2 regions of the Variovorax sp. NFACC27 genome follow, and region 1 is predicted to be linked to the other one. Evidence: riboswitches for the same ligand, from Rfam matches in the RefSeq annotation. Region 1 holds a riboswitch; the other holds the start of a gene.
The links. Region 1 has a riboswitch for thiamine pyrophosphate ahead of thiC (phosphomethylpyrimidine synthase ThiC). Riboswitches for the same ligand answer to the same signal wherever they lie in the genome.
Positions count from the first base shown of each region.

Region 2: another riboswitch for thiamine pyrophosphate. It lies ahead of ABL840_RS16540 (purine-cytosine permease family protein); the one in region 1 lies ahead of thiC (phosphomethylpyrimidine synthase ThiC).

Region 1 is NZ_CP157613.1:7,431,172-7,437,280, reverse strand. Features, by position in the region: gene iaaH (indoleacetamide hydrolase) at 1-1,490, shown strand, start outside; gene ABL840_RS34845 (helix-turn-helix transcriptional regulator) at 1,521-2,279, opposite strand; gene ABL840_RS34840 (hybrid sensor histidine kinase/response regulator) at 2,408-4,231, shown strand; gene ABL840_RS34835 (YchJ family protein) at 4,288-4,707, shown strand; TPP riboswitch at 4,748-4,853, shown strand; gene thiC (phosphomethylpyrimidine synthase ThiC) at 4,946-6,109, shown strand, end outside.
Region 2 is NZ_CP157613.1:3,527,565-3,533,673, reverse strand. Features, by position in the region: gene ABL840_RS16550 (PDR/VanB family oxidoreductase) at 1-626, shown strand, start outside; gene ABL840_RS16545 (adenylate/guanylate cyclase domain-containing protein) at 600-2,498, opposite strand; TPP riboswitch at 2,697-2,797, shown strand; gene ABL840_RS16540 (purine-cytosine permease family protein) at 2,874-4,220, shown strand; gene thiD (bifunctional hydroxymethylpyrimidine kinase/phosphomethylpyrimidine kinase) at 4,165-5,025, opposite strand; gene ABL840_RS16530 (FAD-dependent oxidoreductase) at 5,061-6,109, shown strand, end outside.

The DNA of each region.
Region 1 (6,109 bases):
CGCGGCTGGCGCTCCTGCCGTTCGCCGTCGCGTTCGCCTTTTCCGCCCGGGCCCAGCCGGCGGCACCCGACATCGCAACGCTGACAGCGACGGAGGCCATGCGGCAGCTGTGCGCGGGCACGGTCACCAGCGAGCAGCTGACGGCGGCCTACATCGCGCAAGCCAAGGCGAAGGCGAACCTCAACGCTTTCATCACCCTCGACGAGGCCGGTGCGCTGAAGCAGGCGCGCGCGGCCGACGCACTGCGCAAGCGCGGCGGCGCATGCAAGCCGCTGGCGGGGCTGCCGGTGGCCATCAAGGACAACATCCAGGTGCAGGGCCTGCCCGCGACGGCCGGCTCGCCCGCGCTCAAGGGCTTCGTGCCCGCGGCCGACGCTCCTGTGGTGGCGAAGCTGCGCGCCGCCGGCGCCGTCATCCTCGGCAAGACGAACATGCACGAGCTGGCCTTCGGCGTCACCGGCTACAACCCCGGCTTCCACAGCGGGCCCGACGTGGGCGTGCGCAATGCCTACGACGCGACCCGCATCGCCGGCGGCTCGTCCTCGGGGAACGGCACGGCGCTGGGCGCGCGCATGGTGCCGGCCGCGCTGGGCACCGACACGGGCGGCTCGGTGCGCATTCCCTGCGCGTTCAACGGCTGCGCGTCGCTGCGTCCGACGGTGGGGCGCTACCCGCAGCAGGGCATTGCGCCGATCTCGCACACGCGCGACACCGCCGGGCCGATGGCGCAGTCGATGGCCGACGTCGCGCTGCTCGACAGCGTCATCGCCGGCGGCAAGCCGTCGAGGCCCGCCGACCTGAAGCGCGTGCGCCTCGGCGTGGTGCCGGCATTTCTCGCCAACCTCGATGCCGACACGCGCGCCGTCACCGACGCCGCGCTCGCGAAGCTGCGCGCGGCCGGCATCACGCTGGTGGACGTGGAGATGCCGAAGCTGATGGAGCTCAATGGCGCGGTCGGCTTTCCGCTCGCGCTCTACGAGGCGAACGACGACATGGTGGCCTACCTCTCGAAGTACCGCACCGGCATCGACATCGCGCAGCTCACGGCCGGTATCGCCAGCCCCGACGTCAAGGGCACCTTCGAGGCCTTCGTCATCCCGCGCAAGCTGCCGGCGCCGAACGGCGTGGTCGATGCGAAGCCGGTCTACGACAGCGCGATGCGCGTCGCGCGCCCCGCGCTGCAGAAGCTCTACCGCGACACCTTCACGAAGAACAGGCTCGACGCGCTGGTGTTCCCGACGGTGCCGCGCGTGGCGCTGGCGGCGGCCCCGGAGGCCAGCAGCCCCGAGAACTTCGGCGCGCTGATCCAGAACACCGACCCCGGAAGCAACGCCGGCATTCCGGGCGTGCAGCTGCCCTCGGGCCTCGGCGCGACGACGGGCCTGCCGGTGGGGCTGGAGCTCGACGGACCGGCAGGCAGTGACCGCAGGCTGCTGGCCCTGGGGCTCGCGGTGGAGCAGGTGCTGGGCCGCCTGCCGGCGCCGAGGTGATGACGGCCGGGCGATAGGCGGGCGTCGTCGTCAGCGCGCGGCCGGCATGGTCCGGCCCGCCAGCGCCGAGCGGCGCTCGATGCCCAGCTTGTCGAAGATGCGACGCAGGTAGGTGCGCACCGTGGGCACGCTCACCGCCATGCGCCGCGCGATCTCCTTGTCTGTGAGCCCTTCGCGCACGCAGCGCGCCACTTCCTGCTCGCGTGCGCTCAGCAAGGCCCAGGCGGCGTCCTGCGCGCCGGACGGCAAGGGCGATGCAGTCGCCGCCACGCGCTGCGCCCGCTGCAGGGCCCCTATGAATGCCGGCTCGATCAGGTCCAGGAGCGCCTTCTCGTGATCGCCGAAATCGCCGCGCCCCTTGCGACGCCAGATGCGCAGATCGCCCAGCGCACGATCGCCCTCGAAGGCATGAAGGTTCATGCCCCAGTGCAGCCCGTCGCGCGCGAGGAAGTCGTTGAAGAAGGGTGTGCGCATCAGCTCGCGCTGCGGTATCACCTCGGTCACGCGCGTGGCGCGGCGGCGCGACTGCAGCACGAAGGTGATCGGGTCGTGGTGCTGGTGCCACCGCGCGTAGCTGTCGAGGTTGGCAGGGTCCATGTGCAGCGCCACGCGCGAGCCGAAGCTGCCGCTTGCGGCGTCCCACACGAACGAGGCGAACTGGTCCGCATGCAGCAGGTCGAGCAGTGCCCGGCCCAGGCGCTCGCGGATCTCGCGTTCGTCGCGGTCGTCTTCGGCCAGCAGCGCGAAAACGCCGCGCAGGGCCTGCTGTTCAGGAGCTGTGAGGTACATCGCGTGCTTTCTCGAAGGCGTTGTAACGCTAACGTTTAGCAAGCGCCGCGCCAAGAGTGGATGCCCGCGGGGCCCGCGCGAATGCCCTGCAAAGCGCGCAAAATCGGGCGCCGGTTACCTGCCCCTCAATGCAGCCGTCCTCCCCCAGCTCCACCCGCGCGCCCTTTCCGGCACCGCTGCTGCGGCGCCTGCGCGACTACTGGGTCGAGGCGCCCAACCCCAATCCGCTGGTAGACCAGAGCCTCGCACGGGCCTACCTGGACGACACCTACGACACGCCGCTCATGGCGGCCAGCGTCGCCGCCATCTTCTGGATCACCTTTCTCGTGCTCACGCACAACCTGGGCGCGCTGGCGTGGGGGCTGCTGGTGCACACCTCGCAGTGGCAACGGCATCGCTACCTGCGCCGCTTCGATCCCGCCGGCATCGACGCGGGCAATGCGGTGAGCATGCGCCGCCGGCTCGAAGTGCGCATGCTGGTGCCGGGGCTGATCTGGGGGCTGGCGCCGTGGCTCTTCTTCCCGCACGACAACCTCACGCTGATCCTGCTGATGTATTTCTTCATCAGCGGCGTCTCCGGCGTCGTCATCGCGGCGCTCGCGCAATGGTGGCTGGCCGCGCTGTGCTTCAGCGTGCCGATGTTCCTCGGCATGGCGCTGCGGCTGGTGGTGGAGCCGGGCAGCGTGACCATCCTCATGGGCTGCCTGGTGGTGTCGCAGATGTTCGCGGCGCTTTATTACGCGCGCAAGCAGAACCGGCTGATCGTGCGCTCCATCGAGCACGGCTTCGAGAACGCACGGCTGGCCGATGCGCTCGCGCGCCAGCTCGACCACGTGGCCCAGCTCGCGGCGCAGCGCGCGCGCATCTTCGCGGCCGCCAACCACGACCTGCGCCAGCCGATGCATGCGCTGGCGATCTTCGTCGATGCGCTCAACACCCGCGACGCGCCGAACGCCGACAACCTGCGCTTCATGCGCGACAGCGTCGATGCGCTGCGCGGTTCGGTCGATGCCCTGCTCGACATCGCGCAGCTCGACGGCGGCGTGGCCCCGGTGCGGCTGGAGGCCGTGCAGCTCGATCCCGTCTTCGAGGCGCTGAACGGCCGCTTCGCCGCGCTGGCAGATGCCAAGGGCCTCGCGCTGCGCATCCGCCCGACCGAGGCCGTGGTGCGCGCCGACGCGCGCATGCTGGCGCGTCTTTTGGGCAACCTCGTGGACAACGCCATCAAGTACACGCCCGGGGGCACGGTCTTCGTCTTCGCGCGCCGGCTGCATCGTTCTGCCGATGGCCTGCCCGCATGGCGCATCGAGGTGCGCGACTCCGGCGTGGGCATCGAGGCGCGGCACCAGGCGCATGTGTTCGAGGAGTTCTTCCAGGTCGACAACCCGGGGCGCGACCGCAGCCGGGGCCTCGGGTTGGGCCTGTCGCTGGTGGCGAGCATGGCCCAGGCCATGGGCTCGCGCATCCAGGTGCGTACCGCGCCGGGGCGCGGCAGCACCTTCTCGCTGGTGCTGGAGGAAGCGGCCGCGTCCGCCGGTGCGGCGGCGCAGCAGGACGGCGAAGCGGCGGCCGTACCCGTTGCGGGAGCGGCCCTGGCGCCGATCCGCATCCTCGTGCTCGATGACGAGGAGCCTGTGCGCGAAGCCATGCGCTCGCTGCTGACCAGCTGGGGCCACGAGGTCGCGCTGGCCTCGAATCCGCGCGAGGCCCTGCAGCACGGCGGCGTGTTCGACCTGATGCTGAGCGACCTGCGGCTGGGCAGCGGCCTCTCGGGCCTGGCGGCGGCGCAGGCCCTGCAGGCCGTCGGCAAGGCGCGCAACGTGGTCATCCTCACCGGCGAGACCGCGCATGCGACACGGGCCGAGGTCGAGCGCGCAGGCTATGCGCTGATCTACAAGCCGGCCGACGCGCAGGCGCTGCAGGAGGCCATCGCCGCGAGCCGGTCTTCATAGCCTCGGGGCTTGCCCTGTCGGCAGCAGGTCCGCAAGGTGTTCCAATAGCGGTCTTCATGAGTTCCATCGATCCCCCTACCGGGCCTTGCCCCTGCGGCCGAACCGACCGCCGCGACAAGCCCGTGGCCTACGCCATGTGCTGCGGCCGCTATCTCGACGATTTCTCGAACACGCCCGCGCCGGATGCCGAATCGCTGATGCGTTCGCGCTATTCGGCCTTCGTGCTGGAGCGAGGCGAGTACCTGCTCGCCACCTGGCACGCGTCGAAACGTCCGGCTTCCATCGAGTTCGAGCCGGGCGTCAAGTGGCTGGGGCTCGACGTCCGTTCGCGCTCCGTGCTCGACGCGGACCATGCCGAAGTCGAGTTCGTCGCGCGCCAGCGCGGCCCTTCCGGCGCCGCCACGCGCCTGCACGAGCGCAGCCGCTTCGTGCGCGAGGACGGGCGCTGGTTCTACGTCGACGGCGACCTGCAGTAACAACCCCGGGTTGACGCGCCGGGCCGGGGCTCGCACAATCGGCCCCGCTCCGGGGTGCACGCATGTGGCGTGCTGAGATGGCAAAGCTGCCGACCCGCGAACTTGATCCGGGTCATACCGGCGTAAGAAGAGCTGCACTCCCTGACTCCGGTCCGTCACCCCCCCCTTCCGTGACGGGCATCCCGAAGTCCACCGAGCGATTGCGGAGCACCCTTTCCCTCAACAAGGAGTGCCTCCGATGAATGCCCCCGACAAGTTCACCTCGCTGCTTTCGCTGACGCGCGAGCCCTTTCCCGCGTCGCACAAGTGCGTGATTCCGGGCAGCCGGCCCGATCTGTTCGTGCCCGTGCGAGACGTGCAGCTGACCAACGGCGAGACCGTGTCGCTCTATGACACCTCGGGCCCGTACACCGATCCGAAGGTCGAGATCGACGTGCGCCGCGGCCTGCCGGACGTGCGCGGCGCGTGGATCGCGGAGCGCAACGACACCGAGAGCTACGAGGGCCGCATGCACCATGCGCTGGACGACGGCGCGAAGAACGAAGACCGCGACGCCCAGCGCCTGGCAGAGCTTCGCGCCGGCGCCTCGGCGCTGCAGCGCACGCCGCGCCGAGCGAAGTCGGGCGCCAACGTCACGCAGATGCACTACGCGCGCCGCGGCATCGTCACGCCCGAGATGGAGTACGTGGCCCTGCGCGAGAACGGCAAGCGCGAGTGGATGGCCGAATACCTCGCCAACGAGGAGCGCGCGAAGCGCGTGGCGGGCAACCCGATGGGCGCGAGCATTCCGCGCATCATCACGCCCGAGTTCGTGCGCGACGAAGTGGCGCGCGGCCGCGCGATCATTCCGGCCAACATCAACCACCCCGAAGTCGAGCCGATGGCCATCGGTCGCAACTTCAAGGTGAAGATCAACGCCAACATCGGCAACTCGGCCGTCACCTCGAGCATCGAGGAAGAGGTCGAGAAGCTGGTGTGGGCCATCCGCTGGGGCGCGGACAACGTGATGGATCTTTCCACCGGCAAGAACATCCACACCACGCGCGACTGGATCGTGCGCAACAGCCCCGTGCCGATCGGCACCGTGCCCATCTACCAGGCGCTCGAGAAGGTCGGCGGCGTGGCCGAGGACCTCACCTGGGAGATCTACCGCGACACGCTCATCGAGCAGGCTGAGCAGGGCGTCGACTACTTCACCATCCACGCCGGCCTGCGCCTGCCGTTCATCCACCTCACGGCAAACCGCATGACGGGCATCGTGTCGCGCGGCGGCTCGATCATGGCCAAGTGGTGCATCGCGCACCACAAGGAGAGCTTCCTCTACACGCACTTCGAGGACATCTGCGACATCATGAAGGCCTACGACGTGAGCTTCTCGCTCGGCGACGGCCTGCGCCCCGGC
Region 2 (6,109 bases), 3.9 Mb from region 1:
TGGCCGGCGGTATCGGCGTGACGCCGTTGCTGTCGATGGCCCAGCGGCTTGCAGCGCTGAGTGCAGGGTTCGCACTGCACTGCTGCAGCCGCACCGCCGCGCGCGCACCCTACCGGCGTCGGCTGGAAGCCAGCTCGTTCGCGGACAAGGTGTTCTTCCACCATGACGACGGACCGCCCGCGCAGCGACTCGATCTGGCTTCGACCATCGAACAGCCGGCGCCCGGCAGGCACATCTACGTGTGCGGCCCGCAGGGCTTCCTGGAGGCAGTGCGTGCCACCGCACGCGAACTGCAATGGCCGGACGCGCAGGTGCACTTCGAATACTTCTCCGGCACCCTGCCGGCAGCGGGCGAACAAGGCGAGTTCGAAGTCGAGCTGCGCAGCTCCGGCCGCGTGGTGCGCGTGCCGGCCTCGCTCAGCGTCGTGGACGCGCTGGCGGCCGAGGGCATCGACATCCCCGTGTCCTGCGCACAAGGCGTGTGCGGCACCTGCCTCACGCGCGTGCTCGAAGGCGAAGTCGAGCATCGCGACCTCTACCTCACGCCCGAGGAACAGGCCGCCAACGACCAGTTCCTGCCCTGCTGCTCGCGGGCCCGCTCACCCCGGCTGGTGCTCGACCTGTAGCAGCTCGTAGAGCACCATGCGCGTCTGCCGGCCGCGCAGCTCGGCAAGCTCCTCGATGCGGCGCGTGGCGAGCCTGCCGCCCAGCCCTTCGAAGGTGGCCTCCGAGATCAGCGTGCGCGTGCCCAGCTCTTTGTTCGCACCCTCGATGCGGCTGGCCGCATTGATCGCGTCGCCGATGGCGGTGTAGGAGAGGCGGTCGCTCGACCCGAGCACTCCCGCGATCACATGGCCGGTATGGATGCCGACGCGCGTACGGAACTCCGGCAGCCCTTCGCTGCGCCATTTGTCGTTGAGCGCATTCATCTCCGCATGCAGTTCGAGTGCCGCCAGGCAGGCCCGATATTCGGGCTCGTCCAGCTCGGTCGGCGCTCCCCACAGCACCATGATGCCGTCGCCCATGAACTTGTCGATCACGCCGCCATGCCGCGCGAAGATGCCGGCGGCGAGGCTGAAGTATTCGGTCAGCTGCCTCACGAGCACGTCGGCCGGCATCGACTCCGAGATGGTGGTGAAGCCCTCGACGTCGGTGAACATCGCGGTGATGCGGCGCGGCGATCCGCTCGGCCCCAGCGCGTGCCCTTCGGCCACGAGCTGCCGGATGATGTCCACCGGCACGAACTTGCTGAAGGCCTTGAGGCTGCGCGCCGACTCGTCCAGCGCCTGATTGAGGTGCTGAATCTCCAGCACCCGACTGGGTTCGATCGGCAGGTTGTCGAGCTCCAGCCGCCCGATGCGGCGCGCGACGCGCGAGAGGTTCTCGATGGGCCCGGTCACCAGCTTCGACAGTCGCAGCGAAATGAACAGCGCCAGCCCGAGGAAGCTTACCGTCAGCAGCAGCGACCACAGCACCGAGCGATGCAGGCCGCCGAGCAGCTGCTCTTCGGGCTCCCAGCTGACGAGCTGCCAGCGGGTATGCGGGATGTGCGAGGTCTGCACGAGGTAGCGGCGCCCTTCGTGCTCGATGGAGAAGGCCAGGTCGTCGGCGCCGCCCGCGGTGCTGGCCGCCAGCATGTGCGAGTGGATGGCGCCGAGCACGCCGGTGTCGGGAGACTCCAGCTCGCGCACCGGCTCGGGATGGTCGCTGCGCGCGACCACATGATGGTCCGAGCTCAGCAAGGCGCTTTCGCCGCTGCCCAACGCGCCGAAGATTCGCACCAGCCTCGACAGGTGCCCCAGCGACACGTTGCCGTCGACCACGAGCCCGCGCCTGTGGCCTTCGTCGTCGACACGCCCTGAAGGCCGCGCATGGCCGATGGCGAGCTCCTGCGCATCGCTCATCAGGAAGGGCTCGGTCCACACCGGGCCTTTGGCCTTCATGGCCTCCAGGTACCAGGTGCGCTTCTCGGGGTCGAAGTCGCTGCGGTAGGCGGAGATGGCCGTCGTTGCGAAGCGCTGCTTCGCATCGCCGCCGTCGAGATCGGGCGAGCTCTTGTACTGCCAGGTCTCGGTGCTGAACTCCGGACCGCGCAGCACCTGCCGGATGGCCGGGACCGGGTAGCGCACGGCCATCAGCACGTGGCCGTCGTCGGTGGCAACGTTGATGCTGTCGAGCTCCGGGGTCTGCTCGAGCATGGTCCAGAGCATCTCCGCGGTCTGCTCGCCGTCTTCTCCCGTCGCATGAACGCTCGGCGAATCGGCGATCGAGCGGATCACGCCCTCGGTCTTGGCGAGGAAGGCGAGCACGTTGTCCTCGACCCTGTCGTGATTGATCTTGTGCGCGGCGGTGCCTACCCTGGACACCAGCTTCTCGGCCGCCCAGTAGCCGAACGCCACCAGCAGCAGCGACTGCACCAGCGCGACGGCGCAGATGATGGTGCCTACGTCGACCCTGAAACGGCGCAGGCGGGGGCCCTCGAAATCGTCATCGGCCATGCAAGTTCCTCTCCATTTTTTCTTCCTGCTCGCTTATCGGCATGCGCTCCCGTTTCTTCTGTTGGTCGTTCTTCTGCTCGCGACGATTCTCGCCCCGCCCCTCCTCGCCCCCGGGTTTTCCCTGCCCTGCAAAGGCACGCCTGCCATTGCGGCTTCCCGGCAGCGGTAAACTCCGGCCCGCGCCGCGGGTTCCCGGGGCGCACTTGCTAGGGGTGCTGGGCGGCTTGCCGACCGGCTGAGAAAGTCCCTTTGAACCTGATTGAGGTAATCCTCGCGCAGGGAAGCTGGTCCGGTGGCGTCTCACGCCTTCTCGCGTGAAAGCCGCGCCACTGGGGCCTCGCCCACCTGCCAAACCTTTTGCACTGGAGCAAACGGATGGCACACGACAACAACGACAGCGCCGACAGCGCAGCCGTCTCCAACGAAGCGCTGACACCGCTTTCCGCCTCCCAGCGTGTATTCGGCTGGCACGACCATGCCTCGCTCTGGTTCAGCCTCGGCGTGGGCCTGCTCGTGATGCAGATCGGCGCCTACCTGGTTCCTGCCGTGGGCACGCGCGACGCCGCCATCGCCATCGTGCTCGGCTCCTGCATCGGCGCCGGCCTGCTGGCCTGGACCGCGCGGCTGGGCTGCCAGAGCGGACTGGCGAGCGCGGGGCTCATGCATGCCACCTACGGCAGCGCCTTCGCGCGCCTGCCGGTACTGCTCAACATCGTTCAGCTGGTGGGCTGGACCACTTTCGAACTCGTCGTGATGCGCGAAGGCACCCAGGCTATCGGCCAGACGGTCGTGGGCCCGGCCCTGGGCAGCTTCTGGGGCGGCGTGCTGACCACGCTGCTGTGGGGCGCGGTGCTGCTGGCGCTGCTCGCGGGCTCGATGGTGAAGCTGGTGCGGCGCTTCGTGAGCCGCTTCGGCCTGCCGCTGGTGGTGCTGTCGCTGCTGTGGCTCACGTGGCAGTTCGCGACGCAGCTGCAGGCCAAGGGGCTGGATGCCTTCTGGACACGCCAGGGGGACGGCACGATGGGCATGTTCGGCGCGCTCGACCTGGTGATCGCGATGCCGGTGTCGTGGCTGCCGCTGGTGGCCGACTACGCTCGGCACGGCAAGCGCAGCGCTGGCGGCCTGGGCGGCGCGTTCGGCGGCACCTGGATCGGCTATGCGCTCGCGAACGTCTGGTGCTATGCGCTGGGCGTGATGGTGGTGAGCGTGGCCGAGCCGGGCACGGGCCTCGTCACCGCGCTGCTGCTGGCGCAGGGTGGCCTCGTGGCGCTGGGACTGATCCTGATCGACGAGCTCGACAACGCGTATGGCGACGTCTACTCGGGCTCTGTCTCCACGCACAGCCTGCTGCCGCGCTGGAGCGTGAAGCGCTGGGGCCTGCTGCTGGCAGCCCTGTGCATCGCGCTGGCGCTGGTGCTGCCGATGCATACGCTGGAGCCCTTCCTGCTGCTGTTGAGTTCGGTGTTCGTGCCGCTGTACGGCGTGATCATCGGCCGGCTCGGCAGCGGCGAGGCGGTGTCGCCGCAAGGCACACGGCGCAAGGTCGATTTCGGCGCGGCTCTGATCTGGATCGCGGGCATCGCGGCCTACCACGCGCTCGCGAAGTGGGCGCCGCAGTTCGGCTCCGCGCTGCCGACGCTGGCCGCGACCTTCGCGCTCGCCTGGCTCAGCCGGCCTTCAGCGCAAGGCGGTGCGTCGGCACTGGCGCAAAGCCGTGGTTGAGGGGGCCATGACCCGCGCCGATCTTCACGTTCGCTCCCGCGGCCATCGCGCCGAGGATGTAGGCGCGCGCCCGCTCGACCGCATCGGGCAGCGTCGCGCCCAGTGCAAGGTGCGCGGCGATGGCGGACGACAGCGTGCAGCCCGTGCCGTGCAGGTTGCGGCTTTCGATGCGCGCGGAAGCCAGGCGCCGGCGGTCGCCGCCGGCCTGCAGCAGCACGTCGACCACCTCGTTGCCCGGCAGATGGCCGCCCTTGAGCAGCACGGCCTTCGCGCCGAGCCCGAGCAGTTCGTCGGCCGCGCCGTCGAGCGCATCGATGCCTTCGATGGCATGGCCGACCAGCAAGGCGGCCTCGTCGAGATTGGGCGTGACGACCACGGCGCGCGGGAACAGCTCGCGCACCAGTACCTGCACCGTCTCGGCCGCGATCAGGCGGTCGCCGCTGGTGGCGACCATCACGGGGTCGAGCACAACGTTCTTCAGCTGGTAGCGGTCGATGGCCCAGGCCACCACTTCGACCACCTCGGGCGCATGCAGCATGCCGAGCTTGACGGCATCGACACCGATGTCTTCCACCACAGCCTGGATCTGCGCCTTGAGGAAGTCGGGCGGCACCCCGTGAATGCCCGAGACGCCCAGCGTGTTCTGCGCGGTGAGCGCGGTGATGGCCGTCATGCCGTAGCAGCCCAGGGCCGCGAAGGTCTTGAGATCGGCCTGGATGCCGGCGCCGCCGCCGCTGTCGGAACCGGCAATGGAAAGCACGCGTGCGTAGCGCTGGGTGGGCTCTTGGGTCTTGCCTTGGGTCATGCCGAAAATTATCGGCGACGCGAAGGAGCCCCGGCATGAGCCTGCCTTTCGATTCCGTCGCGATCCTCGGCGCGGGCCTCATGGGCCGGCTGATGGCGCTGACGCTCGCGCAGGCCGGATGCAAGGTCGACGTGTTCGAGGCCGGCAGTCCGGAGGCCGAAGGCGCCGCCGCGCGCGTGGCCGCCGCGATGCTCGCGCCGCTGGCCGAATCGGCCGTGGCGCCGGTGTCGGTGGTGCGCATGGGGCAGCATGCCTTGTCGCGCTGGCCCGAGCTGCTGGCATCGCTGGCGCAGCCGGTGTTCTTCCAGCGCGAAGGCACGTTGGTGCTGTGGCACCGGCAGGACGCCGCCGAAGCCACGCGGCTTGCGCGCGTGCTCGCGAACACCGGTGCACAGGTGCCCGAGCTGGCACCGATGCAACCGATCGACGCCCGTGCGATTGCCGCGCTGGAGCCCTCGCTCGGCCAGCGCTTCGCGCAGGGCCTGTTCCTTCCCGGCGAAGGGCAGCTCGACAACCGCGCACTGCTCGCGTCACTGCTCGCCACGCTGCAGGCGGATGCCCGCGTCACGCTGCATTGGCAATCGGCACGGGCGCCATCCGACTTCTCCCCCGGCACGGCCGGACACCCCGACTGGGTGATCGATTGCCGCGGTCTCGGCGCAAGGCCTCAGTGGAACGCGCTGCGAGGCGTGCGCGGCGAGGTGATCCGCGTGCATGCGCCCGAAGTCACGCTGCAGCGCCCCACCCGCCTGGTGCACCCGCGCTACCCACTCTACATCGCACCCAAGCCCGGCAACCTGTTCGTGATCGGCGCGACCGAGATCGAGTCGGACGACATGTCGCCGGCCAGCGTGCGCTCCACGCTCGAACTGCTGAGCGCCGCGTATGCCGTGCACAGCGGCTTCGCCGAGGCGCGCATCGTCGAGATCGCGACGCAATGCCGGCCCACGCTGCCCGACAACCTCCCTGCCATCCGCCGGCCGCATCCGCGCGTGCTGCAGATCAACGGCCTGTACCGCCACGGCTTCATGATCGCGCCCGCCATGCTCGACGCCGCGATGGAACTGCTGGCGCAAGGCCACTC